2 regions of the Paraburkholderia caffeinilytica genome follow, and region 2 is predicted to be linked to the other one. Evidence: predicted binding sites of a transcription regulator. Region 2 holds the regulator's gene; the other holds the start of a gene.
What was found. Region 2 encodes LexA, which represses DNA repair genes until DNA is damaged. Its sites were predicted from a motif close to ACTGTATNNNNATACAGT; they were not measured.
Positions count from the first base shown of each region.

Region 1: the regulator LexA is predicted to act here: its motif matches at 3,025-3,042, upstream of DSC91_RS20980 (PA0069 family radical SAM protein).

Region 1 covers NZ_CP031467.1:1,114,941-1,120,448, reverse strand. Annotated here, with positions in the region: gene DSC91_RS20995 (acyl-CoA dehydrogenase) at 1-857, shown strand, start outside; gene DSC91_RS20990 (D-amino acid dehydrogenase) at 1,027-2,313, opposite strand; gene DSC91_RS20985 (Lrp/AsnC ligand binding domain-containing protein) at 2,483-2,971, shown strand; gene DSC91_RS20980 (PA0069 family radical SAM protein) at 3,080-4,225, shown strand; gene DSC91_RS20975 (NINE protein) at 4,242-4,709, opposite strand; gene DSC91_RS20970 (PQQ-dependent sugar dehydrogenase) at 5,006-5,508, opposite strand, start outside.
Region 2 covers NZ_CP031467.1:3,900,609-3,906,116, forward strand. Annotated here, with positions in the region: gene nodI (nodulation factor ABC transporter ATP-binding protein NodI) at 1-358, opposite strand, end outside; gene DSC91_RS33705 (universal stress protein) at 635-1,099, shown strand; gene DSC91_RS33710 (DUF2939 domain-containing protein) at 1,266-1,928, opposite strand; gene DSC91_RS33715 (hypothetical protein) at 2,105-2,449, opposite strand; gene lexA (transcriptional repressor LexA) at 2,518-3,168, opposite strand; gene DSC91_RS33725 (sulfate ABC transporter substrate-binding protein) at 3,484-4,533, shown strand; gene cysT (sulfate ABC transporter permease subunit CysT) at 4,737-5,508, shown strand, end outside.

The DNA of each region.
Region 1 (5,508 bases), 1.7 Mb from region 2:
ATCAGAAGGCTGTCGCGTACGCGAAGGATCGCGTGCAAAGCCGGCCCGTGGACGGTTCCGCGAAGCAGTCGGTCGCCATCATTCAGCACCCGGACGTGCGCCGCATGCTGTCGACGATGCGCGGCCTCACCGAAGCGTCGCGCGCATTGGCTTATGTCGCCGCGGCGCACTGCGACATCGCGCATCGTCATCCGGATGAAGCAAAACGTGCCGGGCACCAGGCGATCTACGAATACCTCGTGCCGATCGTGAAGGGCTGGAGCACGGAGCTGTCGATCGACGTGACGAGCCTCGGCGTGCAGGTGCACGGCGGCATGGGCTTTATCGAAGAAACCGGCGCCGCGCAGTACTACCGCGACGCGCGCATTCTGCCGATCTACGAAGGAACGACCGCGATCCAGGCCAACGATCTGATCGGCCGCAAGACCGTGCGCGACGGCGGCAAGGTCGCGAAGTCGTTGCTGGCCGGTGTAGCCGAAACGATCGGGGCACTTGGCGCGCAACAAGGCGCAGCGTTCGATTCGATGAAGACGTATCTGACGCAAGGCCATCGCTCGCTGAGCGCGGCGGTCGATTTCGTTGTCACCAACACAAAGGGCGATCCGAACGCGGTGTTCGCCGGCAGCGTGCCGTATCTGAAGCTGGCCGGCGTCGTCCTGGGCGGCTGGCAGATGGCGCGTGCGTTGCTCGTGGCGGCCGAGAAGCGCGCTGAGGATCCCTCGTTCTACGGCGCGAAGATCGCGACCGCACAGTTCTATGCGGAGCATGTGCTGCCGCTGGCTTCGGCGTTCGAAGCGTCGATTGTCAGCGCGAAGGGTGGCGAGAGCGTGCTGGCGTTGTCGGAAGATCAGTTCTGATGTCGTGCTTCTTTCGAGCCATGTAGCGAAAGCTCGTGCGTAAACGACAAACGGCGCCCTGTGAGGCGCCGTTTGTCTTTGTCAGGCCGGTCTGTCCGTGATGATGCGGTGACGAACCGGCGCAACCGCTCGCGAAGCGTTGAAACGTTAGATCTTACGCATCAGCACGTTAAGCATATGCCGGACGATGCGCACCGCCGACCTCGCCGAGATAGCGATGCACCGACAGATCATCCGCCTTGATTGCCGGCTGCTTGCCCGACATGACGTCGGCCAGCAGTTGACCCGAGCCGCACGACATCGTCCAGCCTAGCGTGCCGTGGCCCGTGTTCAGGAACAGGTTCGGCACGGGGGTGCGGCCGACGATCGGCGTGCCGTCCGGCGTCATCGGGCGCAGGCCGGTCCAGAACGTGGCCTTCGACGTATCGCCGCCGCCAGGGAACAGATCGTTCACGCACAGTTCCAGCGTTTCGCGGCGCGCCTCACGCAACGACTTGTCGAAGCCGACGATCTCGGCCATGCCGCCGACGCGAATCCGGTTGTCGAAGCGCGTGATCGCGATCTTGTAGGTCTCGTCGAGCACGGTGGAAATCGGCGCAGCCGCTTCGTTGACGATCGGCGCGGTGATCGAATAACCCTTGAGCGGGTAGACCGGAATCTTCACGAGACCGGACAGGAATTTCGTCGAGTAGGAACCGAGCGCGACGACAAACGAATCCGCGCGCACCAGTTCATCGCCGCATTGGACGCCGGCAATACGGTCGCCGGCCATGGCGAGTGCGTCGATCGGCGTGTTGTAGCGGAACTTGACGCCCAGTTGCTCGGCCAGCGCGGCAAGATGCGTGGTGAACATCTGGCAGTCGCCGGTTTCGTCGCCCGGCAGGCGCAGACCGCCCGTCAGCTTGTGCGAGACGGCGGCGAGCGCCGGTTCGGCTTGCGCGAGTTCGGCCGGCGACAGCAGTTCATACGGCACGTTGGCTTCTCGCAGCACGGCGATGTCTTTTGCGGCGCCGTCGAACTGCTGTTGCGTGCGGAATACCTGCAGCGTGCCGCCGGTGCGGCCTTCGTACTGGATGCCGGTTTCGGCGCGCAGCGCTTGCAAACAGTCGCGGCTGTATTCGGCGAGGCGAACCATGCGGCCCTTGTTCACCGCATAACGCGACGACGTGCAGTTCTGCAGCATCTGCCACATCCATTGCAGCTGGAATTGCGTGCCGTCGAGGCGGATCGCCAGCGGCGCATGCTTCTGGAACATCCATTTGACAGCCTTCAGCGGCACGCCCGGCGCGGCCCACGGCGACGCGTAGCCCGGCGAGATCTGGCCGGCATTGGCAAAGCTGGTTTCGAGCGCCGGGCCGGCCTCGCGATCGATGACGGTCACTTCATGACCGGCGCGCGCCAGGTAATAAGCACTTGTCACTCCGACAACGCCACTGCCCAAGACGACGACTCGCATAGCTGCTCCAGGATATCCAGTAAGAGGTCTGAGGGCGGTGCGCTCGTGGATTCGTTTGAATTCGTTCGATTAACGAGGTGTAACGCAGATCGCCCAGTGATAACCGCTATACTATTAACAGTCAGGTAGGTTTTGTTATTGTATTTTCAAGATTTTCAGCAAAAAGACCATGCGAACACAGCGCCAACCGATCCGGGCCCTCGACAAACTCGATCACAAGATCCTGCGGCTCCTGCAGCAGGACGGCCGGATGGCGATGAAAGACCTCGCCGAACAGGTCGGGCTGTCGGTCACGCCGTGCATCGAGCGCGTCAAGCGGATGGAGCGCGACGGCGTGATCACCGGCTACCACGCGAGGGTGAACCCGGCTGAGCTGGGCGCGGCGCTGCTGGTATTTGTCGAGATCACGCTCGATCACAAAAGCGGCAACATGTTCGACCAGTTCCGCCGCGAGGTGCAGAAGATCCCCGAGGTGCTGGAATGCCATCTCGTTTCGGGCGACTTCGACTATCTGATCAAGGCGCGCATCGGTGAAATGGCCGACTACCGCAAGCTGCTAGGGGATATCCTGCTGCAATTGCCCGGCGCGGTGCAGTCGAAGAGCTACGTGGTGATGGAAGAGATCAAGGAAACGCTGACGATTGCGGTTGGCGATTAGCTCGCACGGGGGCTGAATAATACAAATAGTCGGGCTCGACAAACGGCGTAAACACTGTATATTTATACAGGTGTTTTGCGCCGTTTTGCTTTCTTGCGTGTTCCAGCCGTGACCGATTCCGACCCCCACTCCGCCAACGAATTTCCGATTGCTCCGCCCACGCCTCGCAAGGGGCGTGGCGCGGTGACGAACCTGCAAGGCCGTTACGAAGTCGATCAGCGCGAGGTGGTGGACGACGGCTGGCTTTCGTCATTAGAGGAGGACGGCGAGCCCAAGGTCTTGCGCACGCAGGTTTTCGAAGAGCGTGCCAAAACCATTCTCACGCGCAACGCGTCGCCGGATATTCCGTTCGGCGTGTCGCTGAATCCTTATCGGGGTTGCGAACATGGCTGCATCTACTGCTTCGCGCGGCCCACGCATAGTTATCTTGGGCTGTCGCCGGGCCTCGACTTCGAAAGCCGCATCTACGCGAAGGTCAACGCGCCGGAGTTGCTCGGGCGCGAGTTGTCAAAGAAGTCCTATGTGCCGGAGCCGATCGCGCTCGGCGTCAATACAGACGCCTGGCAGCCCGTCGAGCGGGATTTGCGCCTCACGCGGCGGGTGATCGAAGTGCTCAGCGAGCGCGGCCATCCGTTCGCGGCGATCACCAAATCGTCGCTCATCGAGCGGGATATTGATTTGCTTGCGCCCATGGCGGCGCGCGGGCAGTTCATGGCGGCTATCACGATCACCACGCTGGATGCGGATATCGCACGCACGCTCGAGCCGCGTGCGGCCACGCCGTCGCGCCGGTTGCGCACCATCCGTACGTTGAGCGAGGCGGGCATACCTGTTGGCGTCAGCATCGCGCCGGTGATTCCGTTCGTCACCGAGCCGGACATGGAGCGCGTGCTGGAAGCCTGTGCCGAAGCCGGCGCGAGCAATGCGAGCTACATCGTGCTGCGCTTGCCATGGGAAGTCGCGCCGCTATTCAAGGATTGGCTCGCGGCGCATTTTCCTGATCGGGCCGACCGGGTGATGAGCCGCGTGCGCGATATGCGGGGCGGAAAGGACTACGACTCGTCCTTCTCCACCCGAATGAAGGGAGAAGGCCTATGGGCGGACTTGCTGAAGCAGCGCTTCCATAAGGCCGTGCGCCGGCTCGGGCTAAACCGGCGTGATCGCGGCATTCTGGATATGTCGCACTTTCGCCGGATCGAGCCGGCGCCGGCTGAACCGTTGCTACGCGACAATCCGCAATTGAGGCTTTTTTAGCGCGGTGCGCGGCAGGTCATTGCGACAGCGCTTTGGCGGCCTGCACCTGGCTTTCGAAGTAAGTCTGGAACGAGATCGCGAGGCCCGTCATCAGCAGGAACGCGCCGATCAACAGCGAAAAGATCACGATGAAAATGACAGTCCAGCCAGAGCGGCTTTTGCGCTGGGTTTGTGCGTTGAACTGCGCGTCCCATTTGTCGTCCAGGCGCAGGCCGTAGACGATCGCTGCCAGAAAGGCGGAGAGCAGCGAAACAGCGCCGAAAAACGCGAGCACCCAGCCGAGCATCGAGGCCCGCTCGCTTGCCACCACCAGCATGGCGCCCGGAATCCCGATCAGCGTGCCGAGCAGATGGGCCCAGCCGTAAATGTCGCGCATGCCGTACAGATAGAAGCGGTGGGCACCGAGGCTGCCGAAGAAGAATGCCAGCGCAGCGGTAATCGTCTTGGATCTGAAATACGAGGAAGCCGGAGCAAGGGTGGACATGTAGGCGAGAGGAGAGTGACAGGCGGTCGAAAGGAGCGGGCGCCGGTGGGCGTGGGCCGACGCGCATTCTACGCCACGCCGCGCGGTGCCGGTCACGTAGTGTGAGAGCGCATGGAGGCCGCGGTTGCGTGTGTTCGCCGTGGATTCGCCGCGGGCGGGCAACGTCGGGGGCCTGAGCGATTCTGTATGCGTTGCCGGGTGTCACGTCTGTGTGGGCATCGTTGTGCGGGTGGCCGCCGGTGCCGCAGGTTTGGCTGCGCGGGCGGTCTGTGCGCGTTATTGCGCTGCGGTTTGGCCTAGGGCGCGGAATAAGTTACGCGATAGACGGCGCCGGCGTAGTCGTCGCTGATTAGCAGGGAGCCGTCTGGCATCGGCTGCACATCGGCTGGGCGGCCCCATACGGATTCACCCGGCTGGAGCCAGCCTTCGGCAAAGACTTCCTGGCGCGCGTTGCTGCCGTCCGGGTTGGTGATCACTCGCACGACGCGGTAACCGACCTTCTTGCTGCGATTCCACGAGCCGTGTTCAGCGATGAAAATATTGTCGCGATAAGCCGCCGGAAACATTGAGCCGCTGTAAAAGCGCATGCCGAGCGAGGCGACGTGCGCGCCGAGTTTGACAGCCGGCGGCGTGAAGGTGTTGCATGGATGGTCTTTGCCGAATTCGGGGTCGGGCGTGTCGCCGCCATGGCAGTACGGAAAACCGAAATCCATGCCGATGCGTGGCGCACGGTTGAGCTTGTCGTCCGGTACGTCGTCGCCCATCAGGTCGCGGCCGTTGTCGGTGAACCACAACTCAT
Region 2 (5,508 bases):
GCGACGGCACCATTGCGCGGCATTGAGCGGCGCTCAGGCCGAAGTAGCGGCCGAACACCAGCAGGTTTTCGCGGACGGTGAAATCGGGATCGAGATTGTCGAATTGCGGCACGACGCCGACACGCGCCCGTGCCACGCGCGCGCGGCCGGGAATCGGCTCGCCGCACAGGCGGATCGCGCCGGCATCCGGTGCGGCGATGCCGAGCAGCATGCGCAACGTCGTGGTCTTGCCGGCGCCGTTCGGGCCGAGCAGGCCGAAACACTCGCCAGCGTTTACATGAAACGACAGTCCGTCGACGACCGTTTTCTCGCCGTAGCTCTTTTTAACCTGGTGGAATTCAATGGCGGCTTCAGACATGAATCGATCGAGGCTCCGGGAAAAGACGTAAATGGCCGGTAAGGCCGCTCATTCTATGGCATTGGCAGCGAGGTGTTGATCGCCGCCGACCATGCCGGCCGGCGTTTCTTGCGTTGCGGCAAAGGTCCGGGGGCGACCCCAATCCGGCCGAAACCCGCCACGAATCCAGCACGCACCGGTTTAGGGCGCACTTAGCGTTTTCCATCCCTTGCAACCTGAATTGCGGCGCACCATGATTCATTCAGACCGCGTTCCTCGCGGAATGGGAGAAAAATCATGGCGAGCTACCAAAAAATCCTGCTGTGCTACGACGGCTCGCGCGAAGGCCGCAAAGCGTTACGTTGCGGCGCCGACCTGGCGTTGGACCTGAAGGCGGAAACACACTTGTTGTCCGTGGTTGACATGCGCTCGAGCATCGCGCAAAGCGCAGGCCTGCTGACCGATGTGGCCTGCGGCAGTTTCGAGAAAACAGCCCGCGACATCCTGCAGGAAGGGGTGGACTGGCTCACCGAACGCGGCGTGACCGCACAAGGGCATTTTGCGTTTGGCCATCCGATCGACGAGATCGCCAATCTCGCCAGCGAATTGCATGTCGACCTCGTGGTGGTCGGCCACCGTTGCCGCACCGGTCTGTCACGATGGTGGATGGGCGCGGGGAATACACAACTGCTCGACCGGGTCTCGTGCAGCATTCTGGTGGCGTGCTCCTCTGCGCAGGAGCAGCAAGCGGCGGCGGCTTGACGCACGGCGAGAGGAGGGCGCGGGCTGGGCTGAATAAGCCGAACTGAATCGGCTGAACTGAATCAGCTGAATGTGGCACGCGACCGAACGGTCGCGCGTTCACGGCGATCGTTCGGCCAAACTATGATTCGCACCTACGCCCCCGTCGATTGCGCCTGCCGGGCGATCACTTGTTCAAATCGACCGCGGCCAGTTTCCACGTGAACAAACCTTCGCGCCGCAAGATCGCCGAGTAGCGCGCGTCGCCAGCGCCATGCTGGTAGTTGACGACGAACTCGTTGAGGCCGCGGTAGCCCGCCGTGGTTTGCGGCGGCTGCGGTGGCGCGGCGCTGTTCCCCTTGTTAGCTGCGCCGTTGGCAGTATTGCCGGGAACAGGGGGTGTCGGTTCTTGTGCAGGCGCCGTTGTGGCCGGCGGATTGCCGGCGCCCGCTGGAACAGGTGGTCGTTCTCCCGGGTTGCCGCGCGGCGGCATGCCGTTCAGCAATGCCGCGACGCCGTCGGGTGTCGCATAAGCGTCGACCAGGGGGCCGATCAACGCCACACCGATCATCGCGCCAATCGCCGCGAACGGATTGCCGGTGCCCTGGGTGTCGAGCCGGCGTGTCAACAGGCCGGTGACCTGCTGCTTCAGGCTCTCGCGCAATGCGGGAAAGTCGACGTATTCATTGACGGTTTGCGCATCGCGCGCATCCGCCGCGCGTTTGAGGTTATTCAGCGCCATGTAAGGCGACGCGTAACCGAACCCCAACGCGACGATCACCGCAATCACAATCAAGGTGACGATCAGTGGCCGGGTGGCGTTGCGCCTCGTACGTGTTGAAACTGCCATCGAGTGGGGCTCTCCATCAGAGGGGATCTAACGTGGACCGCTGTCACGCGAAAACGATCCCACGCGATGCGATATTCGAGAAGGCGCGAGCGAGTGAAACACGACTGAAACACTTTACGCCCGGCGTCGCACAGCCGCACAGCCGCAGTGGAATGCCGCGCACGGGCGAGGACAGTTTATGACTCGAACACCGCGCCGTGCACGTTGGCTTCATCTGCGATGCAACGGTCGATCATGCGGCACACGGCGTCTACCGTGCCCACCATGATCAGCCGCGACGGACCGTGATATACGCGCACCGGCGCGCGACGCGCGGGTTCAGCCGTATTCAGCCCGGAATTCAACGATACGCGAGCAAAAGCCGGCAGCGAGGACGGCAGGCTCGATACGCCGGCGGGCGCGTCGAACAGTGACGGAGTAACGGCGGAGGACGCCTCGATCAGTGAGCAAGGCACCAGCTTGCGCAGATGACGCAGACGACCGAACTGGCGAAAAGGCAGCAGGCGGGCAAGGCGTTCCATGAGTCTCTCCAGGCGATTCAACGTTGGGGCAGCTTTGGGTTGGCTGGCGAGCCAGAAGCGAGCAGGGGTTAGAACTCGCCAGGGCGGATCAGCCCGACGGCGATACCCTCGAGCGCAAATTCCGCGCTGCCGGTTTCAACGAAGATGTTCTCGTAATCGGGGTTCTCGGCGATCAGCTCGATACCGTTCGGCCGCCGCTTCAAGCGCTTGACCGTCACGTCGTCGCCGAGGCGCGCGATGATGATCTGGCCGTCTTTGGCCTCGCTTCTCTTCTGCACCGCGAGCAGGTCGCCGTCGAAGATGCCCGCGTCGCGCATGGACAGCCCGCGTACCTTCAGCAGGTAGTCCGGCTTGCTCGAGAACAGCGCCGGGTCGCACGCGTAGTGCTGCGAGATATGTTCCTGCGCGAGGATCGGGCTACCCGCGGCAACCCGGCCGATCAGCGGCAACGACAGTTGCATGATGCTGGCGTGCGGCAGCGTGAACTGGTACGGCGAATCTTCCGCCCCGCCCAGCAGGCGAATGCCGCGCGATGCGCCGGCCGCGAGTTCGATCACGCCCTTGCGAGCCAGCGCCCGCAAATGCTCTTCTGCCGAGTTGGCCGAGCTGAACCCCAGTTCGGCGGCGATCTCCGCGCGGGTAGGCGGAAAGCCGGTGCGTTCGATGGCCCGGCGGATCAGATCGAAAACCTGCTGCTGTCGTGCGGTGAGTTTGGTCATAGCGCCACTGTATGTATGAACAGGTGACTGTATTTTTATACAGTATTCCGCGCAATTCAAGCTTTACTTTAAGTTCGTGACTTTGGGTGGCGCTCCAGCGTCGTCCAAGGACGCCATAACACCCGTTTTCGTGCCGCAACGCCTTATCCGGCCGTCATTACCACTTTTGCGTATTAAAAAATGAAGAAACATTATTTTTAATGATGAAAGCTCTTCGATAGACTGCCCTTCGAGTTGGCGCTCATGTGCACGTGACCGCGACGCAAGACAACACCACACGCTGTTTCAGCGGACCACAACGCGGAGAAAGTTGGCATGAATCACCAAGGCACGGGGCTGGCTGGCAGGACCAGAAAACTTATCGCGGCGCTCGCATTCGGCGCAGCCGGCACGATCGCCGCGGTTGGCGTCACGGCGCAGGCACATGCAGCCGACGCCACGTTGCTGAACGTGTCGTACGACCCGACACGCGAGCTTTACCAGGACGTCAACCAGGCATTCGGCAAGGAATGGAAGGCGAAAACGGGCGAGACGATCACCTTCAAGCAGTCGCACGGCGGCTCGGGTGCGCAAGCACGCTCGGTGCTGGACGGTTTGCAGGCGGACGTGGTGACGCTGGCTCTTGCCTACGACATCGACGCGCTGGCTAACAAGGGTCTGCTCGACAAGGGCTGGCAAAAGCGTTTGCCGGACAACGCCTCGCCGTACACGTCGACGATCGTGTTTCTGGTGCGCAAGGGCAACCCGAAGCACATCAAGGATTGGGACGATCTGATCAAGCCGGGTGTGTCGATCGTCACGCCGAATCCGAAGACCTCGGGCGGCGCGCGCTGGAACTACCTGGCCGCTTGGGCCTATGCGGAACATCAGCCGGGCGGCAACGACCAGAAGGCCAAGGAATTTGTCGGCAAGCTTTATAAGAATGCCGGCGTGCTGGATTCGGGCGCACGTGGCGCGACCACCAGCTTCGTGCAACGCGGTATCGGCGATGTGCTGATTGCGTGGGAAAACGAAGCGTTCCTCTCGCTGAAGGAATTCGGACCGGAAAAATTTGAAATCGTCGTGCCGTCGGTGAGCATTCTGGCCGAGCCGCCGGTTGCTGTGGTGGACAAGGTGGTCGACAAGCACGGCACGCGCAAGCTGGCCGAAGCCTATCTGAACTTCCTGTACAGCGAGGAAGGCCAGGAAATCGCCGCGAAGAATTTCTATCGGCCGCGTTCGAACAAGGTGCCGACCGAGCTGATTTCGAAGTTTCCGAAGCTGAAGCTGTACACGGTAGACGATTCGTTCGGCGGCTGGGCGAACGCGCAGAAGACGCACTTTGCCGACGGCGGCGTGTTCGATTCGATCTACTCGCCACAGTAACGGGCACTCAGTCGAACGAGATGCGCGCCTGGACGCCGCGGTCGGCACCGCAGTTGAAGGTCGCGGTTGAACGCTGCAGTTGAGCGCAGCCGATGACCGCATTAGTCGCACCTCGCCAGAAAGCGCGCCGTCCGGCGCGCTTTCTGGTCAGCCAGGCAGCCGAAAAAAGAGCCGCCGGCCTCAACCCTGAAAGAGTACTGAGCATGACGACGTTCACCTTCCGCAAACCGAGCGCGTTGCCCGGTTTTGGCCTGACACTCGGCATCACGGTGGCTTATCTGAGCCTCGTGGTGCTGATTCCGCTCGCGGCGACCTTCCTCAAGACCGCGACGCTCGACTGGGCCCAGTTCGTGCGCGCCGTGAGCTCGCCGCGCGTGCTCGCGTCGTATCGCCTGACGTTTTTCTCGGCCCTCGGCGGCGCGCTGATCAACGCGGTGTTCGGCTTTCTGGTCGCGTGGGTGCTGGTGCGCTACACCTTCCCGTTCAAGCGTATCGTCGACGCGGTGGTCGATCTGCCGTTCGCTTTGCCGACCTCCGTGGCCGGCATTTCGCTCGCGGCGGTGTATGCGGGCAATGGCTGGATCGGCCAGTTTCTCGAACCGCTCGGCATCAAGGTTGCCTTCACGCCGGCCGGTGTGCTGATCGCGCTGACCTTTATCGGTTTGCCGTTCGTCGTGAGGACCGTGCAGCCGGTGCTCGAGGAGTTCGAGCGCGAACAGGAAGAGGCGGCTGCGTGCCTCGGCGCGTCCCGTTGGCTGACGTTCCGGCGCGTGGTGTTGCCCGCGGTGTTCCCGGCTTTGCTCACGGGTTTCGCGCTGGCGTTCGCACGGGCGCTCGGCGAGTACGGCTCGGTGATCTTCATCGCCGGTAACGTGCCGATGAAATCGGAGATCACGTCGCTGCTGATCATCACCAAGCTCGAACAGTACGATTACGCCGGCGCCACGGCGCTGGCGGTCGTGATGCTGGTGGTGT